DNA from 3 places in the Oceanobacillus sp. FSL K6-3682 genome. Region 1 is predicted to be linked to each of the others. Evidence: riboswitches for the same ligand, from Rfam matches in the RefSeq annotation. Region 1 holds a riboswitch; each other region holds the start of a gene.

What was found. A riboswitch is a leader RNA that binds a small molecule or an ion and turns the genes downstream of it on or off. The one in region 1 is predicted to bind preQ1.
Region 2: it holds a riboswitch for preQ1, as region 1 does, so the genes downstream of both, queF (preQ(1) synthase) here and queC (7-cyano-7-deazaguanine synthase QueC) in region 1, are expected to answer to the same signal.
Region 3: it holds a riboswitch for preQ1, as region 1 does, so the genes downstream of both, MHH51_RS04365 (QueT transporter family protein) here and queC (7-cyano-7-deazaguanine synthase QueC) in region 1, are expected to answer to the same signal.

What each region holds. Positions count from the first base shown of each region.
Region 1 covers NZ_CP150263.1:2,591,369-2,602,135, forward strand. Annotated here, with positions in the region: gene MHH51_RS12935 (DASS family sodium-coupled anion symporter) at 140-1,594, shown strand; gene MHH51_RS12940 (manganese catalase family protein) at 1,729-2,586, shown strand; gene MHH51_RS12945 (sulfite exporter TauE/SafE family protein) at 2,801-3,559, shown strand; gene MHH51_RS12950 (DUF1835 domain-containing protein) at 3,654-4,478, opposite strand; gene queE (7-carboxy-7-deazaguanine synthase QueE) at 5,430-6,158, opposite strand; gene queD (6-carboxytetrahydropterin synthase QueD) at 6,151-6,618, opposite strand; gene queC (7-cyano-7-deazaguanine synthase QueC) at 6,618-7,292, opposite strand; PreQ1 riboswitch class I at 7,375-7,420, opposite strand; gene MHH51_RS12970 (thioesterase family protein) at 7,681-8,154, opposite strand; gene MHH51_RS12975 (3-hydroxyacyl-CoA dehydrogenase NAD-binding domain-containing protein) at 8,141-9,109, opposite strand; gene MHH51_RS12980 (3-keto-5-aminohexanoate cleavage protein) at 9,120-10,004, opposite strand; gene MHH51_RS12985 (GbsR/MarR family transcriptional regulator) at 10,001-10,585, opposite strand.
Region 2 covers NZ_CP150263.1:991,596-1,002,362, reverse strand. Annotated here, with positions in the region: gene MHH51_RS05115 (amino acid ABC transporter permease) at 40-699, shown strand; gene ehuD (ectoine/hydroxyectoine ABC transporter permease subunit EhuD) at 699-1,412, shown strand; gene ehuA (ectoine/hydroxyectoine ABC transporter ATP-binding protein EhuA) at 1,412-2,182, shown strand; gene MHH51_RS05100 (queuosine precursor transporter) at 2,304-2,939, opposite strand; gene queF (preQ(1) synthase) at 2,987-3,484, opposite strand; PreQ1 riboswitch class I at 3,562-3,608, opposite strand; gene murB (UDP-N-acetylmuramate dehydrogenase) at 3,723-4,646, opposite strand; gene MHH51_RS05085 (alpha/beta fold hydrolase) at 4,813-5,619, opposite strand; gene MHH51_RS05080 (metal-binding protein ZinT) at 5,886-6,935, opposite strand; gene MHH51_RS05075 (MerR family transcriptional regulator) at 7,175-7,966, shown strand; gene MHH51_RS05070 (ATP-binding cassette domain-containing protein) at 7,959-8,894, shown strand; gene MHH51_RS05065 (ABC transporter permease) at 8,891-9,661, shown strand; gene MHH51_RS05060 (universal stress protein) at 9,741-10,175, opposite strand; gene MHH51_RS05055 (histidinol-phosphatase HisJ family protein) at 10,271-10,767, opposite strand, start outside.
Region 3 covers NZ_CP150263.1:851,371-862,137, reverse strand. Annotated here, with positions in the region: gene abc-f (ABC-F type ribosomal protection protein) at 1-732, shown strand, start outside; gene MHH51_RS04395 (phosphate ABC transporter ATP-binding protein) at 871-1,614, shown strand; gene fetB (iron export ABC transporter permease subunit FetB) at 1,611-2,378, shown strand; gene MHH51_RS04385 (MarR family transcriptional regulator) at 2,781-3,215, shown strand; gene MHH51_RS04380 (alpha/beta hydrolase) at 3,239-3,838, shown strand; gene MHH51_RS04375 (calcium/sodium antiporter) at 3,867-4,817, opposite strand; gene MHH51_RS04370 (VOC family protein) at 4,906-5,763, opposite strand; PreQ1 riboswitch class I at 6,156-6,200, shown strand; gene MHH51_RS04365 (QueT transporter family protein) at 6,209-6,691, shown strand; gene MHH51_RS04360 (DUF3891 family protein) at 6,840-7,607, shown strand; gene metA (homoserine O-succinyltransferase) at 7,715-8,626, opposite strand; gene MHH51_RS04350 (TetR/AcrR family transcriptional regulator) at 8,776-9,375, opposite strand; gene MHH51_RS04345 (SDR family oxidoreductase) at 9,528-10,289, shown strand; gene MHH51_RS04340 (catalase) at 10,551-10,767, shown strand, end outside.

The DNA of each region.
Region 1 (10,767 bases):
AACTGAAGGAATTCTTTCCCTTCTATTTATTGAATATTTTGTGAACCATTTCACAAGTTCATTATTCTGTAACATGTGAAACAAATCACAAACAAGGTATTATATATTATAATAAAGGTAAATAAAGGGAGGGGTTTTCATGAAAAAGAAAGATGCTATTGCACTCATTGCAGCTTTTTTAGTTCTTATTATTATTTTAATCTTACCTAATCCTGATTCATTGCCTTTGGTGGGACACAGAGCGCTTGCTGTCTTAGCTTTTGCTGTTGTTTTATGGGTTACAGAAGCGGTTTCTTATCCTGTCAGTGCGGTAATGATAGTCAGTTTATTGGCTGTCCTGATCGGAATATCCCCCACTCTCGAAGACCCGGGAATAATTTATGGAACGAGTCAGGGGCTTGGGATGGCAGTAGAAGGATTTAGTTCTTCTGCCGTATTGCTTGTCGGGGGAGCACTTGTTTTGGCAACGGCTATGGAAATTACCGGGCTTCATAAAAGAATAGCGCTGTATATTATGTCGAAGGTCGGAACAAAGCCTGATGCGCTCGTTTTAGGAACGATTATTGTCAGTTTTGTACTTGCATTGTTCGTGCCAAGTGCCACCGCCCGTGCAGGTACACTTGTACCTATCTTGTTAGGAATTGTTGCTGCATTTGGATTAGCAAAGCAAAGTAAACTGGCAGCATTATTAATGATTACTGCTGTACAATCTATTTCCATTTGGAATATTGGTATAAAAACAGCAGCCGCACAAAATATGGTTGCTCTGGGATTTATGGAATCTGCATTTGGAATTAATGTGACATGGGGAGAATGGTTTCTCTATGCTGCTCCCTGGGCTTTTATTATGTCTATTGTGCTTTATGTTGTTATGGTCAACCTGATAAAGCCGAATATGTCGGAAATGCCAAAAGGAATAAGTATCGGCAAGCAGCTGAATGAGCTTGGAAAAATGAGCAGTAAAGAATGGCGTTTGGTTATTATTGCCGGATTATTATTATTATTCTGGTCTACTGAAGGCATTTTGCATCCTTTAGATTCTACTACGGTTACCATTGTTGCGGTTGCAATTATGCTGACACCAGTTATTGGCATCTTTGCCTGGAAAGAAGTACAGACCAAGGTTCCTTGGGGTACATTGATTGTATTTGCAACGGGAATTTCATTAGGGATTGTTCTGTTAGCAACGGAGGGAGCTACCTGGCTTTCTTCTAATTCATTTGAAATACTTGGTGTGTCTTCCCTGCCTCTGGTTGGTATGATCGCAGTACTTGCTTTATTTAATATTCTGATTCACTTGGGCTTTGCCAGTGCCACCAGCCTAGCATCAGCCTTTATCCCGATTGTTATTGCTTTAGTCGGATCTATGGAGCCGGCAGCCTTTAATGGTCCGGGGCTTGTCCTGATTATGCAGTTTGTTATCAGCTTCGGCTTCTTGTTACCGGTCAGCGCTCCGCAAAATATGCTGGCATATGGTACCGGAACATTTACTTTAAAACAATTTATTAAATCCGGCGTGCCGCTTACTGTGATCGGCTACCTGCTTGTTATCCTGTTTAGTGCAACCTATTGGCAGTGGGTTGAATTGTTATAATTAGTGTAAAAGCGATATAAAAGAGATTAAAACTGCTCTTTTACATCTTTTTTCATTTTTTATTTGAATAATTTAAATTTGCATAGGAAAGATAAGTAAGAATATATCAACAGATAAAAGGAGACCAACCATTTATGTATTTCTATAAAGAAGATTTAATCAACATGATTGTTCCAGATAAACCCGACCCGCATGCAGCAAGAGTACTTCAAGAAGCGTTAGGCGGACAATTTGGAGAAATGAGAACTCTGATGCAATTCTCTTTTCAAAGTGCTAACTTCAGAGGGAAAGCCAAGCCTTATCGTGATCTTATCAGAGGGATATTTATAGAAGAATTAAGTCATGTGGAGCTTGTCCAATCCACCATTAACCAGTTATTAAATGATTCTGGAGAGAATATGCCAGGTAATCAGGCATCTGATGGTGCTCCACTGGATGATGTCATTCAGACCGGGGTGAATCCGCATCACTATATTATGGGAGCAAAGGCATCCCTGCCTGTAGATGCTGCTGGTAATCCGTGGAACGGAAGCTGGGTTTACGATCACGGGAACCTGGTTGCGAATTTATTAAATAATGTTGTATTAGAATCAACTGGCGTCCTGCAAAAATCAAGAATTTACGAAATGAGCAGCAACAAGGCTTTAAGAGAGACCATTGCTTTTCTGATTGTTCGTGATAACGCCCATCAAAATGCGTTTGCAAAAGCATTGGAAACATTAGGAGTAGATTGGGGCAAGATATTCCCAGTTCCAAATTATGATTTAAATAAGTACCCGGAATGCCGTAAATATGTTGAAATGGGCTTCCATAATGCTCAATTTAATTTTAGACTGGATGATACACAAATAGGAGAAATATTCCAGGGAACGACCCCAAGCAGAAATGGCGGCGAATTACATGTTACAGAGCCGCCTAAGGGATATCCAGTACCTACTATGCCAGATATGCCAAATGAACATGCGCCAGGCATACATGATTTAAATAATTAATGGTCAATTACTTATTACATTCACAAAAAGAAAAATGCCTTTATCGGTGTTTTTCTTTTTTTATATTCTTCACAAGTTATATTAACTGCATAAACTCATCACTCAATCAATATGCTGTCTGATACGAACTCTTCACAAGACCTGCCGCCCAATATTTTTCCGCTAATATGCTATAATACTTCATGTAGTTTTAGAAAAGAAAGGGATTTTAATTTTGATTGTTTTATTAACGATGCTTGTTATCGGAATGCTACTTGGGTTTATCGGGGCTGGGGGCGCCGGTTTTATTATTGCCATGCTGAGTGAAGTCTTTGATGTTCCGATACATACAGCACTCGGGACATCCCTGGCAGCAATGGTTTTCACATCGTTATCCGGCACAATCAGCCATCTGAGAGAAAGAAATACGATGTTAAAAATAGGACTGGCAACGGGATTGTTTGGCGGAATTGGTGCCTTTTTTGGATCAAGGCTGGCAGTTTTCATTCCTGAAAGTGATTTAAAATGGTTTACAGCCGGAATGCTTTTTTTATCCGCAATTTTGCTTTGGATTCGTGTCACAGTCGGCTTCGGCAGTTTTGCTACGCAAGCATTTGCAGAGAAAAATCGCTCTTCAAGAAGCAGATTTTGGATGACGGCTGGCGGTATTGGGATTGTGACTGGTTTATTATCTGGTGTCTTCGGTATCGGGTCTACCCCATTTATTCAAATCGGTTTGCTTGTTTTCTTCGGTTTATCGCTTCAACTATCCGCAGGTACAACGATGCTCGTTATTATACCAATCGCATTAGTTGGCGGTATCGGTTATTATACTGTAGGATTTCTCGATCTAACATTATTTGCAGAGGTCGTTGCAGGAACGATTGTTGGTTCTTATATCGGCGCTAAATTTACAACTCGGTTACATCCGATGGTATTAAAAATCGCCATGGTTGCTGTACCAATGCTCGGCGGGATTATTTTATTGCTTTAGTCTGCCAATACAAAAAAATAAAAAGGATATACCATTCCCCTATCAAAAGGCAGTGGTATACGTCGTCTTTTGACAGGGGCATAGCTATGTAATTCTAAACTGATTTCAAGCCGTTTGTTTTTACCCTGTACATCCACATGGCTTGCAGACTTCCTTCATATATCAGATAACCAGCCTGGATAAGCGAACGGATCCGGTACTCAATCCATAAATCTGAAAAGAATTGATCAGACTTCGTTAATACGCCTCCAACTACTCTTGCTGCATTGATAAAGGTCGCTTCCTCTCCTTCTTGTTCCACACTTTTTATATATTCTATAATCAAGGTATCATCTCTTGTTTCTAATTCATCTATGATTTCCCCTTGCTTCCAGGAACGTACCAAACTGCCACGCTGAAGCAATTCTTTTCCCTCCTGCTCGAAAGTTTGCCGCATTTCTTTTGTTATGTATGAATATGAATGATTATAAAAATGGATTAGCTGTTTCGCATTACAATCACCCGTGGAAAGAATAGCAACTTCTATTTCTTTACCCCTCATATATTCCTGCATTGCGTCAGCGGTATTTACTACCCTCAGCTCCACATCTTTACCATTTAATAAATAGCAGCTGATTCGAAGGCCAATTTGCTCCGAGGTATTTTCACAGGTCCAAATGGTCAGTTTATCGCCATCTTTTATTTCTCCTAATTGCTTCAGCGCTTCTTGATAATCAGATTGATCTGCATGAAAGTTCTGCACCTCCTGAAAACAAGAAGCTTTCCAGGCAAAATGATCCTTGATGCCACAAGGCTGATGAATATTAGTAATTGGCCCTACTGAAAAATCAATTGGAAAGCTGATAATTTGATGATTTTTCTTACGGAATGCGTGCTTTAAAATGCCGGCTGCTGCACTTCCAAATATAAAGTGTTTCATATAATCAATCCTCCGCTAAGATCATTTTATCACAATGCACCATGCTTGATGGATAAGCAACTACATCTTCCATATTGAATAAAAATTCATAGTATAAGCAACCTTAATAACACATTTTACATAATAACAGCTTTTCTTTCTTTATTTCTATCATTTCAGCCAAGCGGACTCCTTCCTCAAAAATTTCATCGGATTTTAGGTGGGAGGTTTTAATACTTCATCCATGCAGATGTAAATGGCGCTGCAAATATTATGCGAAAAGTTTTCAAAGATGCGTCTCATCACAGCTTTTCCAATATCGGGGCTTTACGAAACCCGGTAACTTTGGTTGTAAGATAAAAGTAGTCTTAGGAGGCAAAGACCAATGGGATAGCGGGGTTGGGTGTTTTCAGCACACCGATGTGTCCACTCCACTGGAGGTTAATCGTCATCTTGAAATTCGACACCCCAGAAACCCCCACTTCCAATTTCAATAGAAATGAAGTGGCGGGAGTATTCATGAGGACGATTATTTTATTACTGAAGCATCTTTAGTTTTATCAGAAGCCAATATGCAAGACATCATTGAAATTGATGCAGCCGTTTCTTAGGTAGACGATTTAAAAACGGAAAATTATATTAAACACTTAGAGGGACTTGGACTGGAAATGGAATAGTTATGTTACTCATGTAGAAGTTTCTAATTTCTCTCTGCCTATAGGAGTTTTTAAAAATGAATACTTGAGAAGTCAGACTGACTTCTCAAGTATTATCAGAGTCTTACCATTGACCTGGATCAACTTTCTATTTTGTTAAAAGTAAAAATAACAGATTCTCTACAGAAATTTAACTTATGATAATGAACATGATTTTATAAATATGCCCGTAAAGATTTTTATACTTTTTCTCATAACAATAAAGGTGCTTTACCATAACAAATTATATTATTATCCGTGAAATTCCCTTTTTTTACTACACCCCACGTTTATTTCCCCAAACTAACGCATGCACCTGCGGCAGAACACGAACCCGATTCAACACTGTAGATGCCACTACTTCATTAATTAGCCATTCATACTTATTTAATAAATGCCGGGATAATTGCTGCGGCTCTGCTTCCTCTAAATCATCATTTCCTACCTGCATGAAAAAAGCAAGCTCCGGATAGCGCTGATGTACTTTTTCAGCATAATGAAGATCTTCTTTATCAAAAATTACAACCTTTAAGCTGGTATGTTTTAATCGTTCATTTGCTTTAAGTTGATGGATGATATCATCAAGCTTCTCCCAGTTTGTTTTCATATTAGAGCTTGGCGGTTTTGGAGAAATGGTCAGATCATCAATTTTCATAAACCAATCCTGATAACTACTCCCCTGTGTTTCCAGGGCGACCTCGATATTATTTTTCTGTAGCAAATCGATCAGGTTATCAATAGCAGATAACAAAGCTGGATTCCCGCCTGAAATCGTCACATGGTCAAATTGATTGCCGCCTATTTCTTTCAGCCGCTGCCAAATCTCTTCACTCGTCATCTGAACAATATCTTCTTTGGCGCTTCCATCCCATGTAAATGAGGAATCGCACCATGCACATCGATAATCACATCCAGCTGTCCTTACAAACATCGTCTTACGTCCCACTACCATTCCTTCCCCTTGAATCGTAGGTCCGAATATCTCTAAAACAGGTATTTTACGCATGATAAATCCACTCCCGTCTGGCCTCAGCATAACTCGTCGGCGTTTCAAACAGCCGGACAAGTTCTACTTTACAATCGTTAGGCAGGTCACGGATTGCTTCTTCCATTTGTTCAAAAATCCAGACGACCATATTTTCTGCAGTTGTATTCATTTTTGGTAATGTTTCATTTAAATAACGATGATCTAAAAATACTTCAATCTTGTCCTTCCAAATCTTTTTTATATCGGAGAAATCAATAACTAAGCCGATTTCATCAACAAAACCGCTGATACCGAATATAACTTTATAGGTATGCCCGTGAAGATTTTTACACTTTCCCTCATAACAATGAAGATGGTGTGCCGCATCGAATGTAAATTCTTTACTTACCATTACTCGTTTTTGATGGTAGGCTAAATGCTCTCTTTGAATATCTTCATCCAGTTTTTGCAGTTCTTCAACAATACGAAACCCGAACATTATTGATTCACCTCCTGCCTTCTTGCCAGATATTGATCTAACCCTCGCTGGCGCAATTGGCATGCCGGACACTCTCCGCACCCGGCCCCTCTTATTCCGTTATAGCAGGTTAGTGTTCTCTCTCTGATATAATCGAAGACTTGCAGCCCGTCCGCCATTTTCCATGTTTCTGCTTTGTCCAGCCACATTAATGGAGTGTGAATAACAAAATCTTCGTCCATTGACAAATTTAATGTGACATTTAAAGACTTAGTAAAGATATCACGGCAATCCGGATATCCGCTAAAATCTGTCTCACATACACCGGTAATAATATGCTTTGCATTGATTTGCTTAGCTAAAATTGCTGCAAATGAAAGAAACAGTAAATTTCTTCCCGGGACAAATGTATTTGGTAATTTTCCTTCCTCTTCGGCATTTTCCACTTCTATATCCGCCCTTGTCAGAGCATTAGGAGCTAATTGATTCAGTAATGACATATCCAGGATATGATGTCTCAACCCTTGCTCTTCAGCAATTTCCCTGGCGACTTCAATCTCCAGGCTATGACGTTGATTGTAATCAAAGGTCACTAATTCCACATGCTCAAACTTTTCTAATGCCCAAAATAAGCAGGTAGTGCTATCCTGGCCACCGCTAAATACAACTACTGCGCGCTTATTATTTTTTCCCATAAAAAAATCCCCTTTCCAATCTGAAAAAGAGAATCCTATACACCCAGAAAATATAAAAAACCATACCTAAGGCTCGGTATGGTTATCCTTAGTTTTTTATAGAGGGTGTTAGCTAGAACCTCTTCTACTTCGTTTCGTAGATTTTATTAATGTTGATTACAAATGGCAGTATAACATATTTTTCCTGATGATGTTACCATTTTTACAAATGTTGAATTATTTTTCAACAGCTAATACAGTCTTACAGCGAATGATATCTGTTCTTTCGGGCATAGCAAATGCTCCCTTTATCATCTGAGAGAATTTTAATTATTTCTCTGTTCACAATAAAGGGAGTATATATTACCTATGACAATACAAATATTTTTGTTTCAATCAAAAGTATATGTTATTTTTTCTCACGAATACCCATAAGTGTATTCGCTCCAGTAGGCCAATTCTCTTTTGGCAATCTAGGAAATTGATTAATCCGCACATCAACTGTATCTGGAAACGGCGCAGGGCGCCCTGATATCTGGTCCATTCCCATTACCATCTGTTCACTGGTTGCCACAGTCGTATTTTCTTCATTTTTCATTTCAAACCAAAGATGCATACGCTTTTCATCCTTGTTCAAAACAGTAACATTTGTATGCAGTTCTTCATTTTCATGTGCTTCTTTTAAATATTTAATATGCGCTTCCAGGGTAAATATAGTATAAGCGTTTGCTTTTCTTCCTTCTTCATCGAGTCCAATTTCATCCATCAAGGCATCCAGGCTGCGGCTGAAAATCAAAGCATAATATGCATCATTTAAATGGCCATTATAATCTACCCATTCGGGCAATACACGGCCCTTCCATATTTGCTTACTTTCTATCATAGGAAAGCAGCCTTTCTGCCGGCCAGAAACCTTCTTCCTCTAAAAGCCCCATCAGTTTAATCAAGAAGCGGTCACGACGATGCTCCAGATCTTCAATTGGTACATCTCCGCTTTGCTCTGCAGTTCCTGAAATAACTTTTTCACTTAATTCTTCGGTCAATTCTGGGGCTACCAAGCGAGTCCACGGAAGCTTCAAAGCAGGACCAAACTGTTCAAGCATGTGCTTCATACCGTCTTTACCACCAGCTAAATGAAGTGTCAAAAATGGTCCCATCAAAGCCCAGCGCAGACCAGGTCCATACACAATCGCCTTATCCACTTCTTCAGTTGTGGCAACGCCATCGTTGACAATATGAAGACCTTCACGCCAAATTGCTTCCATAAGCCGGTCACCAATATGACCATCAATTTCGCCTTTCATCACAAGCGGCTTCATATTCATGCTTTCATACATTTTTTCTGCTTTTTCCATGTAACTTCTTTCTGTTTGTTTGCCTCCAGCTATTTCTACCAGCGGTATTAAGTAAACTGGATTAAATGGATGTGCAACAATAACGCGTTCTGGATGGTGAGCACAGTCCTCCTGCAGTACTGAAGGCATATAACCGGAGGTACTGGATGCAATAATCGCTGTTGGTTTAGCTGCGGCATCGACTTGTACCAATACCTTTTTCTTCAACGCTTCCTGTTCTGGGACGTTTTCTTGTATCAAATCAGCTTCTTTTACAGCTTCTTCTAAGGTGTCATAAAAGCTGAGATTTTCCTTCGCTGCTTCATCACTTATTCCAAATTCTTCTAATGTTGTCCAAATTTCATCTATCATTTTTTCTGTTTTTTCTTTCGCGCCAGGAGCCGGATCAAAAGCATTGACTTTATGACCGCTTGCTAAAAAGCGGGCAATCCAGCCATTGCCGATAACTCCAGTTCCTAAAACTGCCATTGTTTTTTGTGCCATAGTTCACCTCTTAAGAATTAAATGTTTTCAGATTCAAATGCTCTCTCGCTTCTGCCGCTGTCATCGGCTCAAGTTTCACACTGTTTAAAATATTGACAGCTTGATCTACCAGCTGTTCATTTGTACCAAGTACACCTTTTTCTAAATATAGATTGTCTTCTAATCCAACACGGACATTCCCGCCAAGCAAAGCAGCCTGTGCAACAATCGGCAGCTGCATGCGGCCAATACCGAACGCCGACCAGTGGGATCCCCCGACAATACGTCTTTTCATATATTCGATTGTTTCTGAATCAGCATCAGCGCCCCATGGAATCCCAAGACAAAACTGATACATTGGTGTTCCTTCCACCAGCCCTTCAGAAATTAGTTGGTTGGCAAGGCGGATATGACCTGTATCAAATACTTCCAATTCGGCTTTTACACCACTCTCTTTAATCAGCTCGGCATGCTCGCGAAGCCAGTCTTCCGGTCCTAAATAAACCTGGTTACCAAAGTTCAGGCTGCCGCAATCCAATGTTGTGAGCTCCGGAAGCAATTTACCGACAGGCTCATGCCGCTCCTTCGGGGTCTGGATATCTGTCCCTGGCCCTCCTTGTGTCGGATTTTGAAGGTCAGGAACAAAATCTCCGCCCCCGCCAGCAGTAATATTAATAATCACATCTGTATCGGATTCACGAATTCGTTCTACAGTCTCTTTAAAAAGCTCTACATCGTGACTGAGCTTACCAGTCTTTGGGTCACGAACATGAATATGTGCAATTGCAGCACCTGCTTTTGCTGATTCAATAGCAGATTCCGCAATTTCTTTTGGTGTAACCGGGACATGTCTGCTTTTTTTTGTTGTATCTCCTGCACCAGTCAGTGCCGCAGTGATGATTCGTTTATTTTTCATTTTGCGCTTCCTCCTTCTTGTTCTGAGGAGACGATGGGTACATGGTTAAAAATCTCGCCACTTTCAAAAAATGCAACAAGATTATCAATCCAATTATAATAAGCATTCCATTCATCCAATTCCTGCTGTAATCTCTCCATTCGAACCTTTACATCTTCAGAAGAATCCTCCGTCAAGAAAGTTTCTAAATGACGAATTTGTTCTCTGAGACGGCGTTCTAAACTAGTATTACGTTTTACAACCTCTGACCAGTTACTTGTAAATAAGGAAATAAACGTCTGGGCATAGTCCCGTTCCACATTGTAATGATCCTTACGGCTGCCTTTAACGTATTCTTTCTCAGCGATATTAAGTGAAATCATCTGTCTCATGACTTGGCTCATTCTTGTTTTACTCATACCTGTTTCATCAGCCAATGAATCTAATGTCATCGCCTCTCGGTTCATATAAATAATGCCAAGCAAACGGCCGACTGTTGAAGATACGCCGAAAGTTTCCATATTATCCGCAATTCGATCTGTGAGAAGATCCTCGCAGGATTTAATTTCTTGAAGCAATTGATCGTTTGAAAATGATGCCATCGTCAAGCCCCCTTTTTCCTGTATATGTGCCACTTTAACATGAATCAAACAAAAATGAAAAAAGCAGATACTGTAGAAAACAGTCGTAAAATAAAGAAATTCTAAGATAAACCCTTCTGTATACTTTGTAAAGTTTAAATTGCACAGATTTTACGGTTTAAATCGCTATTTTCGGATTTTCA
Region 2 (10,767 bases), 1.6 Mb from region 1:
AAAAATGCACACACAATAATTATTAAGGAGGTATTTACCATTAGTGCAATATTAGAGGTTGCCCCGCAATTATGGCGTGGTATTCAAATAACTGTATCTATTTTATTTGCTTCTGCACTGTTTGCATATGCTATGTCATTTATAGCAGGACTATGCCGACTTTCCAATAATTTTATATTACGAAAATTGACTGGATTTTATGTAGAGGTATTTCGGGGGACATCGTTGATTGTTCAGCTATTCTGGCTGTATTATGCAGTTCCGATGCTATTTGGGATTAATCTGGGTTCAAATTGGTGGATTGGTGTCATTGCAATTGGCCTAAACTATGGCGCATATCTTTCAGAAGTCGTCCGCAGCTCCATTTTATCTGTATCTCAAGGACAGTATGAAGCTGCAACTGCGTTAAATATGTCTTCTTTTCAAAGGATGCGCCTTATTATTTTCCCACAGGCAGTACGTATGATGCTTCCTGAATTCGGTAACTATACCATTCAAATTTTAAAAGGGACCTCTCTTGTCTCTTTAATTGGATTAACGGATATTTTATATTATGGAGATGTAATGCGAAGCACCAGCTTATCTTTATCACCATTGATTTATCTAACTGCACTTATATTCTATTTCATATTAGCCCTTCCGTTAATTTTCCTTACCAGGAAGGCTGAAAAAATTGCTAAAAAGGGGGTAGCTAGCTGATGAACCTGAATTATTGGAGCTGGGATACATTTTTCGATGCGTTACCAGTGGTATTACAAGGGCTTGGGATTACGATTGGACTGACGTTTGCCAGCTACCTTTTTGCCTTAATTTTTGGTTTTTTGTGGACATTCTTACGCCGCGTCCCAAATCGTTTTATTCATTTCATTGTCACTTGGACCATGGAATTTATACGCTCTACGCCTCCACTTGTTCAATTATTTTTTATCTATTACGCCTTACCGGTGATACCTTATATTGGAATATCACTTCACCCATTCGCTTGTGCCGTGTTGGGACTTGGTATACACTTTAGTACGTATATTGGTGAAATTTATCGCTCTGGAATTGAAAATGTGGATAAGGGACAATGGGAGGCTTCTACTGCACTGAATATTTCTACATGGGATAAATGGCGAAGGATTATTCTTCCGCAAGCAATCCCGCCGACCATTCCAATGCTTGGAAATTACTTTATTATTATGTTTAAAGAGGTTCCTCTGGCATCTACCATCGGGGTAGCAGGTATTATGCTGCTTGCCAGATCATATGGTGCGGAAAACTGGTCCTACCTTGAACCGTTAACCATTGTAGGAATCATTTTCTTAGTACTAAGCTACCCTTCTGCAGTGCTGATTAAGAAGTTAGAGAATCGTTTCAACAAAAGATTCGATAAAAATCAAATCATGAAAGACAAAGGAGCAATGCAATAATGGCTGAACCAATCGTTACCTATAAAGATGTTCATAAATCCTTCGGCGATGTAGAAGTGCTGAAAGGAATTGATTTAGATATATACCCGGCTGAAAAAGTAGCTGTCATTGGCCCAAGCGGTTCTGGAAAAACAACCATTATCCGTCTGCTGATGACATTGGAGCAGCCAACAGCGGGCGATATTATCGTGGATGGCCGTAATCTGTGGAAAATGGAGAAGAACGGGAAATGGATTCACGCAAATGAAAATCATTTACGCTCTATTCGCGGAGATATTGGAATGGTATTTCAGCATTTCAATCTGTTTCCACATATGACTATTTTAGAAAATTGTATGACAGCGCCTGTTCATGTGAAAAATGAAGAAAAAAGTGATGTGAAAAAACGTTCCATAGAAATGCTTGAACGTGTAGGACTTGGAGATAAGCTGGATAACTATCCCAGCCAGCTCTCAGGAGGACAGAAGCAGCGTGTAGCTATGGCCCGTGCGCTTGTTATGCGCCCAAAAATTATGCTGTTTGATGAGGTTACCTCAGCACTTGACCCTGAGCTTGTGGGGGAAGTTTTAAATGTCATTCGTGATATTGCAGAAAACGATGATATGGCAATGATTCTTGTCACACATGAAATGGACTTTGCCCTGGATATAGCAGATAAAGTACTCTTCTTAGATGAAGGGGTTATCGCGGAGCAGGGAACTGCAAGTGAAGTTATTGAGCATTCCGAGAATCCTCGCGTACAATCGTTCCTGCAGCGTTTTAGAGGATAAATGAAGAGAATTATACTGCTGAACATTGCTTATAAAAGACCAGCCAGATATTTTTTGCTCTGGCTGGTCTTTTCAATGTATTTATAATCAATACAAGAATTAATCTATCAGATTCTCCTGTTTAAGAAGCCTCCAATAACTCCGCCTGGTTTTTCTCCTCATGCTTTCTAGCTAAGCGGACCAGCAGATACGCAAATGGTGTGTCCATCACTGCAACAATAAACTTCCATATATATTGTGATACAATCATTCCAAGTAAAACTGTTGTCGGGACAATCCCCCAAAAAGCAATTGTAATAAATAATATCGTATCAATGAGCTGGCTGGTCATCGTTGATAAACTATTACGCAGCCATAGCTTTTTCCTGCCATGACGATGCTTTAATCCATGAAAAATTGTAACACCTAAGTTCTGGCTGACAAAATAAGAAACCAGACTGGCTAAAATCACGCGGAAACTCCCATTAAAAATTTCTTCAAAAGCAGCCTGTGATTGAAAATCCGCTGCCGGTGGAAGCTGAATCGCAATATAAATAAATATCATAGCAATAATCTGTGTGAAAAATCCGGCTTGAATCGTTTTTCTCGCAGCCTTTTTTCCATAAACCTCGCCAATAACATCCATCATTAAATACGTAATCACATAAACAATCGCTGCAGCCGGCAACACAAAGCTTCCCATTTGAAATAATTTGACCGACAAAACATTGGACAACAATAACAGCCCAACAAAGACAGCATTTAAGTAAATATACATTATCCTGTTCCCTTCTCTCCAAAGGTTCAAGGACCTAACGTTTCCCTCTATCGATTATCTACAGTTTCCGGATACATATCATGCTGCATTAACCGGTCTTCTGCCATCTTTTCAAATTTCGTTCCCGTTTTTCCATAATTACAATATGGATCAATGGAGATTCCTCCGCGTGGCGTAAATTTTCCTCTCACTTCAATATAACGGGGATCCATCAGTTCAATTAAATCATTCATAATGATATTGACACAGTCCTCATGGAAATCACCATGGTTTCGGAAACTGAATAAATATAATTTTAAAGATTTACTCTCTACCATTTTAATATCTGGAATATAGCTGATATAAATTGTTCCAAAATCAGGCTGATTTGTCATTGGACAAAGTGTTGTAAATTCCGGACAGTTTAATTTCACAAAATAATCCCGGTTCGGATGCTGATTATCAAACACCTCTAAAATCTCTGGTGTATAATCAAACGCATATTTCGTTTCTTTATTTCCCAGCAATTCAATTCCTTGCAGATCCTTTTCACTTCTTCCTGCCATGCTGCTCACCTCCTTTTGATATTTTAAGATAAACAAAAAAGCCATGCTCCCAAGGAACACAGCTTGATAATTACAAGTTGTCCTTAGTTTTTTATAGAGGGTTAACGCTAAGAACCTCTGCCTATTGGTTAAAATTAACACTTCATATTATAAGAATGTAGACTCTGAATGTCAATCTTTCTTTTATATTACAAAGTTCCGTATCTTACCTTTCATGCCCGGAGCCTGCTCTACAATTTTATTTCTCCATATCCTCGCCAATAATGCGCACTTCACGTTCTAACTGTACATCAAATTTCTCTTTCACTGTCGCCTGGACAAATTGAATTAATGAAATATATTCTGACGCTGTTGCATTATTTTTATTGACAATAAAACCAGCATGTTTTGTAGAAACTTCCGCTCCACCAATTTGCTGTCCTTGAAGATTACTGTCTTGAATCAGCTTGCCGGCAAAAAAACCGGGCGGCCTCTTAAATACACTGCCGCAAGATGGATATTCCAATGGCTGCTTGGATTCTCTCTTATATGTAAGATCATCCATTACTTCTTTAATTTCTTCCTTGCTTCCGGATTTTAGAGCAAAGGTTGCTTCTAAAACAATATAGCCGTTGTCCGGGATATTACTTGTGCGATAGCTGAGATCCAGCTGATCCGCAGTTAATGACAGCAGCTCTCCATCTTTCGTTACAACTACTGTGCTTTCCAGCGCATCTTTAATTTCTCCGCCGTATGCGCCTGCATTCATATACAGAGCTCCCCCGACAGAACCCGGAATCCCGCATGCAAACTCCAGCCCCGTAAGTTCTTCCTTCAAAGCAAAACGGGAAGCATCAATAATTCTTGCACCACTTTGAGAGATGACCTTATCCCCTTCTCGCCAAATGGACGCCAGCTGTTGAAGGTTCATAACAATTCCCCGGATTCCGCCATCCTTCACGATTAAATTAGAACCATTTCCAAGCATTGTAAATGGTACATTTTCCTGGTTGGCAAAGCGGATAATTGCCTGTACTTCTTCATAAGACGATGGCGTGATATAAAAATCTGCAGCCCCGCCTAATTTTGTATACGTATGTTCTCTTATCGGCTCATTGATTAATACATTATCTTTATTTGTATGTTGAATTAATTGATCGTAGAGATGATGGTATTTATTCATGCTATCATTCCTTTAATTTGCCAAATGATATATATACATTTGGCATTGTTATTCTTTTTTCTGCCACTGTTTAAAAGCAGACATCCCAGTCTCTCCAGCTTTAACTTTCAATAAGGCTGGAGTAATCTATTTTTGATGAATCCTATACTATTGTAGTTGAATCCAATTAATCTTGCCACAAAAAGCTATAAATCAATTTATCAATTTGCGGGCTTTCATGCATAGCACTGTGTGTCAGCTGCGGATCATCAATGATTGTCTCTTTATAATTTTGTTCCGGTATTATATTCCTTAAAGTCTTTACACTTTCCGGCACTGCAACAGTATCTCCTGTACTGGCTATGCTGTACACATTAACATCTGCCGGAAACATATTCTCCCGCAGTACATTTAAAGCGCGGGAATCGGGTTTTAAATCGTCTGCAGCTTCATCCTGATGTAATTCAAAATAACCTTCATTATAAATACCATCAAACGGACTGCCAATTGCAACAAGCTTATTTACTGTTGGATAACCATTCAGCGGATACTCCATCGTATATTTCACTGCCAGAATGCCGCCCATAGAATGGCCAACCAGATTAACCTCCTCTACACGATAGTTTTCCTTTAAGTGCAGGAGCACATTTGCAATCCATTCTGTACTGTTCTGAAAGCTTGCACGGTTGTCTTCCAGAACAATCTGTACAAACGTCGGTGCGTATCTTCCCTTATTTAAATTATAATCAATTATATTCCCATCTTTTTGAACATAGTAAATAAAACCTTTATTACCCCACTGGTACGTATTTTCAAAGCGGTCAAGCATATATCCAAACGAATTTTCCGTTCCTTTATAGCCATGTATAAAAATAGTCGGTGCCCCAGTATATTCTTCTGCCTGCGTTTGATTCTGCTGATAGAAATAAAAACCTGAAGCAGCACCAATCACAATTACTATACTCAAAACAATACCTGCTATCTTCTTTCTCATGTATTTACTTCCCTCAATTTCTTTTGTAAATCTATGTTTGCATTATTAACAAAAATACATAGCTATTATAACATCCTTATCCTGTTAAGACATCTTTTCCGATGAAGAAAAATTGGCAGGTCAAGCCTTAAAAGATACAGATTTACCAGAGCTGGAACCCCTCTTTTCACCAAAACTCACGCTGCAATTTCACTTCTTTTTTATAGTGCAATAAAAAAGCAAATAGAATCTGCTTTTATAAACAGCATTCTATTTGCTATTAATCATTAATGAGCAATTAGTTCATGAACAATCTCATCGGTATCTAAATCAGATGGATAATATGTCGGCCAGTTATCCATTTCTTCTAATAAGGCGTCATTATCATCTCCCATATACAAATGGAAATGCCATGATTCACCAGGAGCAATTCCATGGTCACTAAATTGAATATATCCCGGCAGATTTTCATCCGCTTCTCCTTCTAATTCGAAAATATAACGGACACCGCGGTTTCCAGCTTCATATTCAAGAATTTCATAGCTGTCATAAGCATACGTTCCTGTATGCTCTTCGCCATTTTGGTAAAAAGTAATTTCGTCTCCATCAATGACGATACGCTCTATATCTGTTTCATAGCCAGTTGTATAGTAATCTTTATATTCATCCGCTGTCATATCATCACTTTCTTCTGCTTTATGCTCGAATACTTCATCTAAAGAACCATCTTCTAAATATGGATAGATGGATTGCCAATCACCTTCCCAATCAGCCAATGGACGATCTTCTACCTGTTCGTCTTCAAAATATCCTTCATAGATTTGCTGGCTCTCCTCATCATCTCCATGATGGTGATGATGACCATGCTCATGGTCATCGATTGTAATTTCTGTTACAGGAGACTTAGCAACAGCCTCGTGATCATCACTGTAAAGAATTGCTATAACCTCCTGCCCATCTACTTCTGCGTCACCAATATAAGAGTCCTCAAATTGATCTTCTACCACAGTCCATTCCTCTTCAGAAGAATCACGTATGTACCAATGCCAATGATCCAAGTCCTCTTCCGTTACTGCTTCTAACTTAAAGACATCGCCTGTATGGTAATGGTCGGATAAACCTTCAATTTGTATATTTTCTGGTACATCATCAAAGGAAACAGCTTCATCACCATGATCGTGATCATGCTCTTCTTCTTCATGATTCCCTTCTGCCTCTTCTTGGCTATCTGTTCCTTCCTCCTGGCTGGCTGCTTCGTCATTTCCCGATTGACAGCCGGCTATAAATAGAAAACTAATTAAACCTAAAATAATTCCTAATTGCCAAAACTTCTTCATATAGATGCTCCTTTCATTATACGTAATGATTACGTTTCGTAATGATTACGATTTAAATTATACATAGGTGCCTATTAATGGTCAAGAGATTTTTTACCTTTTTAAAAATACAAATTTGTTTCTAATAGATTTATAAGCTTTATTACATGCTAAGGAGGATTTATTTTTTAAGAATTTTATTCAAGGTATTGATGACGACGTAACGTAATGTGATTTAATGATAATAAGGAGGTGCTATCGTGGAAAAAGAAAGCAGGTTTTCAATCGGTGAAATCTCCAAGCTTACCGGTGTCACCGTCCGGACGTTACAATATTACGATAATATCAATTTAGTTCCACTGGAAAAAGATGAAGAAAATGGAAGAAGATATTTCAAGGAGTCAGACTTAACAAGACTGCAGCAGGTTTTGTTTTACAAGTCTTTAGGGTTAAAAATTAAAGATATTTCCAAGCTGCTGGAAGAAACCACAACAGCAAAGCAGCTTATTAACGTATTGGAAAAACAAAGGGAGATATTCTACTATAAGCTGCATGATATCAAAAGTAATATTGCTTTGATTGAAACAAGCCTCGCTGGAATGAATGAAAATGATTCACTTCCTTTAGGGAACCTCGTGCAATTAATTATCTCTTTAAACAAGGATACTATTTATCAATATAAAGATGTTGCATTTGATAAAAAAGCAGAAAATACCTTTATGGAGCATTATCAGAATTGGGAAGAGGTTTTAGAAATATATTGGGATTGGAAAGCACTTATATTAGAAGCTGTTGCTCACATACTAAACGATATTGAACCGGATAGTAAGCAAGGGCAAGCTTTTGCAAAAAAATGGATAGAGATGGTTGTAAGTATTTCAGAAGGAAACCAGGATTTACTCTCAGCTCATAAGAATTCCTATAAAAACCGGGAACAATGGCCGGAGGAGGATTATCGGCTGATGGAATTTACAGATTCCTTTATCGATAAGTCTGTAGACTACTATTTATCCTCTGGCAAATCTGATGTTTGGAGGAATAAAAATGATTGAAATAAAAAACTTAACGAAAACCTTCAAGGATAAAATCTCTGTAAATCAATTATCGCTCGTTATTCACCCCGGTGTTGTAACAGGCTTTTTAGGTCCTAATGGCGCAGGCAAATCAACAACGATGAAAATGATTTTAGGATTAACGAATCCGAGTGAGGGCAGTGTAACAATTGATGGACAGAGCTATAAAGATCTAAAGCAGCCTATTTCCAAAGTAGGGGCCTTAATCAACGGGGATGCTGTAAATCCAAAATTAACGGCGAAACAGCATTTAGAATTAATCGCCGCAGCAAGTGGTATTCCTGAAAAACAAACAGAAAAAATGCTAATCGAAACAGGATTGGAAAATGTAAAGCACAAGCAGGTCAACACTTTCTCCTTAGGAATGAAACAACGCTTAGGTATAGCAACTGCTCTTTTAGGCAATCCGGAAACAGTTATCCTTGACGAACCTTTTAATGGATTGGACGTAGATGGCATTCATTGGTTACGTGAATTAACAAAAAAGCTGGCACAGAATGGAAAAGCAGTACTGATATCCAGTCATCTGATGAGTGAGATGCAAATGATAGCAGACAGAATGATTATTCTTGCTCAAGGAAATTTAATTGCAGATATGACAGTAGCTGAACTGGCAGAAACAAGCCTCGGCGCTTATGTCAAAGTAAGATGTGAAAATAATGAAGAATTAATATCCCTGCTAACAGAAAAAGGTGCGGATATTAAACAAAATAAAAATAAAGAATTGCATGTTCATCATTTGGAGATGAAACAAATCGGGTTGCTGGCAAAGGAAAAGAATTTGGCTTTATACGAATTAACCAAAGTACAGCCTTCCTTAGAAGAATTATTTGTAGAATTAACAGAAGGTAAAATGGATTACGTATCGACCGGCACTACTCCTGTGGAAGGAAGGGAATTAAAATGAAAAATGTTATTCAAGCAGAACATAAAAAAATTTTCTTTCTCCGCTTTTCAAGAGTATATTTACTTTTTACAATTGGAATCAGTTTGGTAGCAGGATTTATCTTTTCCGTAACTACACATGTTACACAAGGTAGAGCCATCACAGATTTATCGGTCCTTGAGGTAGTTTCAGCAAATATGTTGGGAATTGATTTAGCCAGTATTCTGCTGATTATTTTTACAGGATTGTCTATATCCAGAGAATTTACTGCAGAAACGATTTATTCCTCTTTGGCTGTCTGTCCAGATCGAAAAAAGTTTTTTATGGGAAAATATATAACCTTTTTCTTCCTGTCTATTGTACTGAGTGTCCTTCTTATTGCTCTCATTTATTTAAGCAGCCAAGTCATTCTAATGATAAATAATATGGATGCTGCAAATCTTGCAAATACTGATATCAGACAATTTGTTCTGGGCATCATGGTGATGCCGGTGTTTTATTGCCTGCTTACCGTTGCTGCGACTATTTTTTTCAAGAGCAGCGGGGGAGGCATTGCTTTCTCCATCATTGTTATAGCATTTCCGGCGCTTATCAATATGTTTTCAGATACCGTTCAAAAAGTACTGCTGCCTATCATGCCTCAGTCAGCAATACACAGTTTATCCGGGACTGCTGCTGAGGGATCCTTTGAAGCATTGGGAACTTTCACAAGTATCGGTCTATTATTACTTTGGTTAGTAATTACATCTCTTATAGCCATTATTTCATTTCAAAAAAGGGATTTTTAATTTATTATATAGAAAAAGAAAATCTAAAGCAGCCCTGGTCAACTATCAAAGTCAGCTTTAGATTTTCTTTTTCCTCCTATTATTTAACAACCAGCACTTTACACTCTGCCTGATGAACAATTTGACTGCTGACACTTCCAAGGAAGAATCTTCCTACTCCTCCCAGCCCCCGGCTGCCCAGAACAATCAATTCTATTTCATTTTCTTTCGCATAATCAATTAATTGTGAAGCTGGATTACGGAAGGTATAATCCATCAGAATATCTGCTTTACACGCAACCCCTGCTTCCTTTAACTCCTCACGAATGCTTTCAACAGCAGGGCGGGCCTCTTCGGCCAAATCGTTCATAAAACTGCGGGCAAGAGCTACATTTACAGTTGGCCCGCCATTCGAAATAACGGTTACAATATGCAGGACGGCGTCCTCCGCAAGCTTAACCTGTTTTTTTGCTTCTTCTACTGCTTTTCTGCTAAGGTCGGATCCGTCATAAGCTACTAAAATATTAAAACTCATTACTATTCCTCCCTAATTCATATTTTCTTCCTAATATTATCGTAACACATCTGCAAAAAACTTTTATAAAATAGAACTATGCTGAAGAAGAGGCATTATTTAATGGAATGATGATGAATCTCTTCTCCATTCATACTGCATATATAAGAAAAACCGCACTCTGTTAATATATCTTTTGCTTCCTTAAAATGAGCAGCAATTTCTCCCGGACGGTGCGCGTCAGAACCAAGCGTGATTATCTCTCCGCCAAGTTCACGATATAAGCGCAATATATTTTTACTTGGCAACGGAGCATCCATGCCGTATTTATAGCCGGATGTATTTAACTCAATTCCTTTGCCTTCCGAGATAACTAATTTTAATATTTCTTCTATAATATCCGTTGGCAAATGCTCCAGTCCTCCAGACGCGTATCTGCTGACTAAATCAAGATGCCCAAGAATATGATAATTTTTAAAATTCTTTAAGCACGCATAGTATTCTTCAAAATAAACACGGTATGCTTCATCTATGGTTCTATCCTCAAAAAATTCACCAGAATGTAAATCCTGTCCATTCGTTGCATGCATAGAACAAATGATAAATTCCGGCT
Region 3 (10,767 bases), 1.7 Mb from region 1:
TGGAAAAAAGCCAGTTTAAATATAAAAGGAGGAGATAAGGTCGGCATTATCGGCCCAAATGGAGCGGGAAAAACAACCTTTGTTAAAAAAATAATGCAGGGAGATGCCGGTATTACCCTGAATCCATCTGTTAAAATTGGTTATTTTAAACAAGACTTATCAACTCTGAACTCAGAAAAGTCAATTCTGGAAAATGTCAAAGAAACCTCCAAGCAGGATGAAACACTGATTCGGACAGTTTTAGCCAGACTGCATTTCTACCGGGACGATGTATTTAAGCCTGTTCACGTTCTCAGCGGCGGAGAGCAGGTCAAGGTGGTGTTTGCTAAGCTTTTTGTCAGTGATATCAATATGCTTATTCTGGATGAACCGACAAACTACCTGGATATCGAAGCGGTAGAAGCATTGGAAGGTCTGCTTCAGGCTTATGAGGGTACTGTTTTGTTCGTATCGCATGATCGGCAGTTTATCGAAAATATTGCAACAAAGGTTATTGAAATTAATCAGCAGCAGCTTACTTTTTTTGAGGGAAACATTCAACAGTTCCAGGAAGAACCAGCACAAAAAGAATCGCAAGAAGATCCAACGGAACAGCAGCTAATGATTATTGAAACGAAGATCACAGAAATATTAAGCAAGCTCAGTCTGGAGCCTTCTAATGAATTAGACCAGGAATTTCAAAAGCTTCTCCAGCAAAAGCGTATGCTTTTAAACCAGCAGAAAAAAGGATGAATACTCCCGCCTGTTCATTGCACTTAACCTAGCGCATTCCTTGAGGTTGGGAGTCCTCTCTGATAGAATAAAGCTTGATTCAGCAGGAGGTATTCCCTCCTGTTGCTAATTATCGTCATTGCAGAAAGGAACCCAAACATGCAGCTAGCAAACGATTTAACCGATAAAACAGCGATAGAATTAAATCATATCAGCTATTCGGATGATAACTTAGATATTATTAAAGATATTTCAGGGGTTCTTCCTGAAGGAAAAATCACCACATTTGTCGGACCTTCCGGCGCCGGAAAAACTACTATTTTCCGGTTGATGAACGGGCTGATTTCTCCAACTAAAGGAGAGCTTTTTCTTTTTGGTGAAAATATTCAAACCATAGAACCGACCACATTACGGCGTACAGTTGGCATCGCACTTCAGGATGCTACTATGCTGCGCGGCTCTGTTTATAAAAATCTGGCTATGCCTAAAACATTGCAAAATCAGGAATTAGAAAAGGAAGAGGCAGAGCACTTATTAACACAAGTAGGAATGGATGCTTCCTTTCTCAACCGGGATGTATCAGATTTATCCGGAGGTCAGCTCCAAAAGGTATCAATTGCACGTACACTTGTCAATCGTCCGAAGGTATTACTTCTTGACGAAATTACCTCATCCCTTGACCGTGTATCTACATCAGACATTGAGCATTTGATCCAGCATATCAATCAAGAATTTGCAGTGACCATTGCCTGGATTACGCATAATTTAGAACAGGCCTTGCATATTGGAGATTATACATGGGTCATGATGAATGGAGAGCTTATTGAATCAGGAAGTACAGATTTATTGAAAAATCCAGCTAATCCCCGTGTACAGAAATTTGTGAAGGGAGGATGGCAATGAGCCTTCTAAACTTGAGCTTATCGCTTATTTTTGTACTTATTCCTTTAATCCTTTCCAAAACATTAAATCTTGGATTAGAAAAAGATACATTTATCGCGACTATTCGTTCCATTATTCAACTCATAGCTGTCGGCTATGTCCTGACTTTTGTATTTGAATCAGGCAGTTATCTTTTTATTATCCTGATGGTTGCTCTAATGATTGGAGCAGCAACGCATAATGCACAGAAAAAAGGAGCTTCTATTAAAGGAATTATTTGGAAGCTGATTCTTACATTTATATTTATTGAGATACTGACGCAAAGTATTTTATTAGGATTTCAAATCACACCGCCAACCGCACAGTATATTATTCCAATCAGCGGAATGGTTGTCGGTAATTCGATGGTGCTCTCCATTCTTTTTCTCAATCGATTCACAGCAGAGATTCAGACGCAGAAAAAAGAAACGGAGCTTCTGCTTTCTTTAGGCGGCACCCCGAAACAGGCCATCCACCTGCCGCTAATTCATTCTATTAAAGCCAGCTTGATTCCGACAATTGAAAGCCAAAAAACAATCGGTCTTGTTCAATTGCCAGGAATGATGAGCGGACAGATTATTGCTGGAGCAGACCCAATTCAGGCCGTCCAGTTCCAGCTGTTAATTCTCTTTCTGTTACTGACAACAGCAGCCGTAACCAGTATTATGCTCGGCTTTTTATCCTATCCAACACTTTTTAATGAACGGATGCAAATGCTCAAGATTAAGATAAATGAAGAAGAATAGGTTTACAGGAAGCTCTATTTTTGCAGGCTTTCAAGCTAATCCTGCTTCTAGGCTAATTTAAAAGAATTCATTTTGAAAAGGATAATCAAAATGAATTCTTTTTTGAATCCACATCCGAAAAAATCAATCGCATACAGCACTCCTTTGTCTACTACATAATTACTTTCACGAAGGTCTGATGATTGGAGCTACAAACTTTCTATCGGACAATTTATTTCATAGAGTAAATGCTGAGAAATTAATAAAAACAATTGAAACGATTCATTGGATTTAGTTATTACAAGCATTGACTGCTTCCCGCCAATTTGACAAATAAGTTATAATTCATTATTATTTAATTAAATATATCTTAATTAAAAATATATACACTTATATTATTAATTTATAAAAGGAGGCAAAAAAATGTCTGAGAATTTATCACTAAAAACCTTTGTGATTACCATGAAAGCATCCAAAGCTTTAGAAGAAGTTACCAAACAGGATATAAAAAAACATGGTATGCGTGCATCAGACTTTGCTATTTTAGAAGCACTATACCATAAAGGCAGACAAACTATCCGTGAAATTTCTGAATCAGTATTAATCAGCACAGGCTCGATAACATACGTGATTGATAAGCTTGAAAAAAAGGAGCTTCTCATCCGGACAAATTGTCCCGACGACAGAAGAGCAGTCTATTTAGAAATCACAGATAGAGGAAAGCAAACCATGGATGATATTTTTCCAAAACATCAGCTGGTAATTGAAGAACTATTCGACGGAATTTCGGAGAGCGATAAAGAGACCGTTATCGAGGTCTTAAAGAAGGTTGGACATAAAGCAAGTAATAAAGAGTAACAGACAAGAAAGGATGAAAATCAATGAAATACATTTATGAAGAAAAAGCGGGTCCCAATGGTCCTACACTGCTTCTCCTCCATGGAACTGGCGGTACAGAAAGTGATTTATTACCTTTAGCAGGCATCATTGATCCGAATGCAAATGTCCTGAGTGCCCGCGGGAATGTATTAGAAAATGGCATGCCCCGTTTTTTCCGCCGGCTGGAGGAAGGCGTTTTTGATGAAGAAGATTTAATTAAACGCACAGAGGAATTACATGAATTTTTAAATGAAGCCAGCCAAAAACTTAGTTTTGACCGGAAACAGATTACGGCAATCGGCTATTCAAACGGTGCTAATATTGCCGGGAGTCTTTTATTCCATTATAAAGATTCCTTACAAAAAGCAATCCTGCATCATCCGATGGTTCCCAGAAAAGGGATTGACCTTCCGGATTTAACTGGAACAAAAGTATTTATTGCCGCTGGTGATAACGATCCGATGTGTCCTCCGGAAGAAGCAGAGGAATTACAGCGATTGTTGACAAACGGCGGGGCTGATGTCGATCTTCACTGGGAGAGTAACGGTCATCAACTGACAATGAGTGAGATTAAAGCAGCTGCAAGCTGGTACGCGAATTAAAAAGAAGGAGAGTTTGTTCTCCTTCTTTTTAATTTCTTATAATAATATAGATTGTATACAATACATAGATGAGGGCTAATATAATTCCTTCTCTTCTCCCAATTCGGAAACTTGTCCGCGAAAAAATTAACAAAAGTATCGTCAATACTATCATTATCCAGATATCTGTGAAGATCACAGGATTGATGGCTAAAGGAGAAATCAGAGATGCTGCGCCAAGAACAAATAAGATATTAAAAATCCCGCTGCCAACAACATTTCCTAAGGCAATTTCACTTTCATTCTTTAGTGCTGCTGAGATAGAGGTAACTAATTCAGGTAATGAGGTTCCTATTGCAACAATAGTCAAACCAACTAAAGCTTCACTCATTCCCCATGACAAAGCAATTTCCGTAGCATTAGACACAACAAATTGCCCCCCAAGAATAATTGCTGCCAATCCGAGCAGAGTAATAAAGGTACTCTTTCCCCACTTTACATTTGAATCTTTAATGGCTTTGGTTTCTTTTCTGCTTTTCAAACCGACCTCAATAATGTAATACATAAAAATCGCTAGAAACAGAAAGAAAATGATTCCATCACTTCTGCTGAGGATATTTTCTGTCGATCCCTGAAGCAGTACATCACTCCCTAGTGCAAACAAAGCTACTGCCGCCAATAATGCAAAAGGAATCTGTTTGACAATCATTTCATTTTGAACCTGAAGCGGGTAAATAGCTGCTGCCAATCCAACAACCAGTGTAATATTAAAGATATTGCTTCCAACTACGTTTCCTACTGCTACATCGGCTGTTCCCTGGACAGCCGCAATAATACTCACCGTTGCTTCTGGCGCACTTGTCCCTAAGGCTACAATCGTTAATCCAATTAAAATCGGCGGAACACGCAAAAGCTGTGCAATATTGGAGGAACCATCCACAAACCAGTCTGCTCCTTTCACTAACAATGAAAATCCGATAATTAATAAGACATATTCCATGAGTCTACTCCCCATCTCTCCCTGCATTTGTGTTTTTTATTCTACCGTAATTGTATTTTCCTATCCACTATTTTCATGTAGATATTTCTTACTTTGCTGAACCCAATATAAAAATTTGATTTCCTGCAGGGTCCTTTACCATTCCTTCATCAACTGAATAGCCTAAAGCTTTCAGTCTTTCCATTGCTTTGTCTGCCTCTTCTTTAACAGGATATACTATTGTAAAAAACTTCAATCCGACTTCATTTTGATCTGGTACCGGCGCCCCTTCTCCATTCCACGTATTTATTGCAATATGATGATGATAACCGCTATCAGATAAAAAGGAAGCTCCAGGATAAACGGTTACTTCTTGAAAGCCTAATCCTTCTACATAGAACTCCTTTGCTTTTGACAAATCATTCACATGTAAATGAATATGTCCAATAAGGGTTTCTTCAGGCATGCCATTCCACTCCTCTGTTGCTAGTTCGAGAAGTCCATCTGCATCAAGCGGTTCTGTGCTCATTTGTACAGATTCTTCTGACCAGCTCCAGCTTTCAGATAATCGGTCTCTCGCTACTTCAATCCCATTTCCATCCGGATCTGAGAAATAGAGTGCTTCACTGACTAAGTGATCAGAAGCACCTAATTGCAGCGTATATCTTCTCCCCTCCTGCAAAAGATATTTTAAAAATACTGCCAGGTCTTTTCGTTCCGGCAAAAGAATAGCAAAATGATAGAGCCCTGTTGTTCTTCTTTGTTTTGACACAACTCCTTCAGGCTGCTCCAGAGTAATTAAAGCCTTCTTGCTGTCTGCCGAAAGTACTGCTTTATTATCTGTTTTCCGCATTATTCTAAAGCCCAAAAAATCTTGATAAAATTGAATAGAACGTTGTAAATCTGTTACCTGTATAGTTATATCTGATACGTATATTGTCTGTTCGTCAAAAAATTTCTTTTCCATTTATAATAGTCACCTTTCCGGTTTTATATTTCACTAAAAATAATAAACTTACTTTATGTAACTAATTATAAATGAGTGAAGTCCAGCGGTCAAAAATGTTTTCTCGTTCAGATTATTTAACTTCTGTTTAAATTAATAACTCAACTTTCGCACCTGAGAATAAGCGTCTATACCTTCCTATTCCATTATGAACATGTTCTTCATTATCCTGCTTGCATGTTGTTAAATCATCCTTCTATTGAAATGAAAATTGGATGAAATTGCTGCAATAGCAATTCATATTGTGGAGATTTGACCAATGACGAGAAAAACAATAAACACGACTACTATTTACACTATAAATAGTATAAAACGATTGTTTTCCAATTCAAATACTGATATGATAAGCGTTGCATGACGTGGTTCGTAACCATCCCACGCTAAAAAACTAGGAGGAAAACAAAATATGAATATAAAAACACTTGTGGTTAACGGGATTATCGCAGCGCTATATGTTGCTCTATCCTTGCTGGTCTCTCCCGTTGCATTCGGAGCGATTCAATTTCGAATATCAGAGATGTTTAACCATTTAATTATCTTTGATAAACGTTACTTTTTCGGAATTACAATTGGTGTATTTGCATCTAATTTATTTTCAATGGCAGGCGGGCTCGATCTCTTATTCGGGACAGCACATACTGCTATATCGTTAGGAATTATTATTTTCTTAAAGAAATATATTAAAAATACACTCACACTGTTATTCCTGAATACATTGATTTTCAGCTTTAATATGTTTATTATCGCTTTTATGCTAAAGATTGCTTTAAACTTACCATTCCTGCTTACATGGCTTACAACAGGAGCCAGTGAATTAATTGTATTGCTGATTGGTATCCCGATTTTCTATACTTTATATAAACGGATACATTTTGATAAAATAATATAGAATCGAGAATAAGACGGTGGATCATCCATCGTCTTTTTAATAATTGAAATCCAGATAACCCTTTTTAACTATACTAATGAGTATAATCAGATCACCTCTTTATAAATATCATTTTTTGTAAATTATCATTTTGAAGGGAAGGATTAATATGATTATCAGAAATCAGGACGAGCATTTTATTTTTATAGCACAGCCAGACCATGCTCTTTTATCAGGAGAATTTTTAAAACATCTGGACTCCAGTTATTTGGAGCATGCTCCTTACAAAGATTCTGTTATTTATGCTGCTTATCAGCACGACTGTGGCTGGAAAGCATTTGACAAGCAGCCCTTTTGGAATGATCAGGCTAATCAGCCTTATTCATTTATTGATTTTCCAACCATTCCAAAAACCGTATTATACACGCAGGGTATTGAACAGGTTCAGGAGAAGGATAGCTACGCTGCTTTACTTTGCAGTGAACATTATAAACGTTTCCTGATAAAATCCTCTCTCCCTGAAGCGGAAGCATTTGTTCAACAGGAAGCAAAGCGTCAGGAATGGTTAATCAGTACCATGAAGGATTTTGATAAGCAAAGCTTTGAAGCTGACTATACACTGTTACAGTTTTCCGATAACTTGTCCCTGTTTGTTTGCATGAACGAGGCCGGAGCAGAGGATAAAGACCTGCATCCTTTTTTCAAAGAAGGGTTATCCTTATCAAACAGTGCTTCTAAATTACCATCTGACTATTCCATTGGCTGGACAGGCAGAGATGCCATTGCTATAGATCCTTTTCCGTTTTCATCAGATTTCTCTGTCACTTTAACATACAAGTGTGTTCAAAAAGCAGCAATTCAACAGCAAGGATTAATTGCTGCTTATGAGCATGCTCCAATTTTAGCAGAAACAATTTGGATAAATGCCCGTAATTAATCACTTTTTTACGGAAATAAGGCCGGGAGTGCTCCTGACCTTATTTCCTGCCAAATCAAAAAGGACCAGACACATCTGGCCCCTTAAAGTCAAGCCTAAGTGTAAGTTCACTCTCCCCAAACATAAGGTGTTTCCTGATACACATAATAATTCAACCAATTGGAAAATAGTAAGCTGCAATGACTCTTCCAGCGATGCTTTGGAAGTTTGTCCGGATCATTATTTGGATAATAGTTTTCTGGTAATGCTGTGTCAACACCGCGGGCATGATCTCTTTCATATTCTTCTTTTAACGTTGTCGCCGTGTATTCTAAATGACCTGTTGCCATAATATGCTTCCCATCCTTAGATGCAAGTAAAAACACCCCTGCATCATCGGACACAGCTAATAGTTGCAAGTCAGGATGATTATCAATTTCTTCCAAAGATACTGTGGTATAGCGCGAATGCGGTGCTAAGAATATTTCATCAAATCCTCTTACCAGACGTTCTTTCGGTGCTAATACCTCATGTTCAAAAACTCCAAAACATTTTTGCGGGAGGGCATGCTTATCAATGCCATAATGATGATATAAAGCTGCCTGCGCTCCCCAGCAAATATGAAGTGTAGATGTAACATGATCATTCGTCCACTCCATAATTTCTTGCAGTTCCTCCCAATAATCAACATCTGTAAAGGAAAGATGCTCTACCGGGGACCCTGTAATAATCATACCGTCAAATGTTTTATCCCGAACCTCTTCAAAGGTCTTATAAAATGTATCCAGGTGGTTCTGACTTGTTGTTTTTGATTCATGTGAAGCCATTCGCAAAAAAGAAATACGCACTTGTAATGGGGTATTCCCAAGGTATCTTAACAATTGCGTTTCAGTCTTTTGTTTTTCAGGCATCAAATTGAGGATAAGAATACTCAGCGGACGAATTTCCTGTGAATCCGCGCGCTGTTCATCCATCACAAAGATATTTTCCTCTTCTAAAATCTCTTTTGCTGGCAGCTCTCTTGGAATTTTAATCGGCATTGTCTGACCTCCATCCACTTTTCTGCTTTATTAATTTCAAACGATCTTTTTTGAAAGATATGCTTTTCTCCCAAATTATTAGTCTATTTCTTATTGTAAAGGCTTGCTGAAAAAGTTCAACCCTTCTTTTCAGCAAAATAAGCAAATATTTATTCTAATCTTGGATGAAGAATCTGCACCTGACGCATACTTTTTAAAATTAATAGCAGCTGCTCGGCCATGTAATTCGTACTATAGCTAAAATTATTTTCCGCCCATTCAAATATCATACCAATAATTGCATTCACAAAGAAGCTAGCCTGCAAAGCCTGATTCGGCTGATTTGCTTCCTTTTTTATTTTCGTTAAATCATGAATGGTTAAGTTCTTTAATACCTTGAAAATCTTTGTCTGAAAATAAGTCAGTTTATCTGTCCGCAGCATTAATGCATAAAAGCCTTGAAATTTTTCCACATGTTCAAAAATTTTAACCGTGGAAGCGGTAAGTTTATCCAGATTGAATATACGCTTCTCTTTATAAGGCATACGATAGGATTGAATTAAATCTTCTATAATATCCTCTGTTAACTCTAATAAGATATCTGTTTGTGATTTATAATGCTTATAAAAAGTTCCTCTATTCAAATCTGCACGTTCCACGATATCTGTTACCGTAATTTTATTAAACTCCTTTTCCTCTATTAATTGAATAAGCGCATTTCGCATCGCTTTTTTTGACTTGCTAATTCGTCGATCTTCAGAATTTAACATGGATAGATTACCCCCAAATTTAGTAATTAGACAAATACATATGGAAGTGTTGATAAACATACATTTTAATCATTTTTTGTATATTGTTAACAAGATATCCCTATTATAAGATGGATAGGAAACAGATACAATTTTTTGCAGGAGGGGTAAAAATGAAATTAAAAGACAAAGTAGCCATTGTAACCGGAGCAGCTTCCGGTATGGGGAAAGCGATTGCAGAATTATATGGCAGGGAAGGCTGTAAAGTGATTGCTGCAGATTTGAACCTGCAAGGGGCAGAAGAAACCGTTCAATCCATTACAAATAATAGAGGTACAGCCAAAGCAATTAAAGTAAACATCGCTGAACTGGAAGACATCGAAAATATGATTGATGCAGCAGTCTCTGAATTCGGAACGCTTGATATCTTAGTGAACAACGCTGGTATTATGGATGGTATGGAAGCAGCCGGCGATATTGATGATAAAAAATGGGATCTAATTTTTGATGTAAATACGAAAGGAGTTATGCGTGCCATTCGCAAAGCAATTCCTATTTTCCTTGAAAAAGGGAAAGGCAACATTATTAACACCGCTTCTACAGGAGGATTAAATGGGGCTCATGCTGGTGCTGCATATGTCGCATCAAAGCATGCTGTTGTAGGCTTAACGAAAAATACAGGCTTTATGTATGCGAAGGAAGGTATTCGCTGCAATGCAATTGCTCCAGGCGGTGTAGCAACAAATATTACTTCCTCTGTATCCGATTTTAATCAATTTGGAGCGAGCCGGACACAGTTAGCGCAGGCCATGATGCCTAGAGTCGGACAACCAGAAGAAATTGCACAGGTAGCGTTATTCTTAGCTTCAGATGAATCCAGCTTTGTCAATGGAACTGTTATTACTGCAGATGCCGGCTGGACAGCAGCTTTTTAGTTTGTACTTTTACGGATTCAGATATCCTTTCTGCATCCGTTTTTATTTTGATCAGAAACACAGCCTTCTTACAAATAGTACCCCTCTGCTTCCGTTAAACTGCTCTCATCTCCCCATTGATAATTCCCTGCTCATTTTCATTTCTTAAGACGGAATGATTCTGACGGAAATTGATAAAAAATCCTTTTTTGATACGGTTAATTTCATCTGGATTGGCAATGCTAATAAGAAGAAATTTATGAAGGAAATGAGGCTCAACACATGTCTGAAAAAGAAAAATCCACCAGTCAAACAAATATTGAAAATGATAATACTTTAACCACCCGTCAAGGTCATCCCGTAACTAACAACCAAAATATCCGTACCGTCAGCAACCGTGGCCCTGCTACATTGGAGAATTATGATTTTATTGAAAAAATAAGTCATTTTGATCGTGAGAAAATCCCAGAACGTATTGTGCATGCACGCGGTGCCGGAG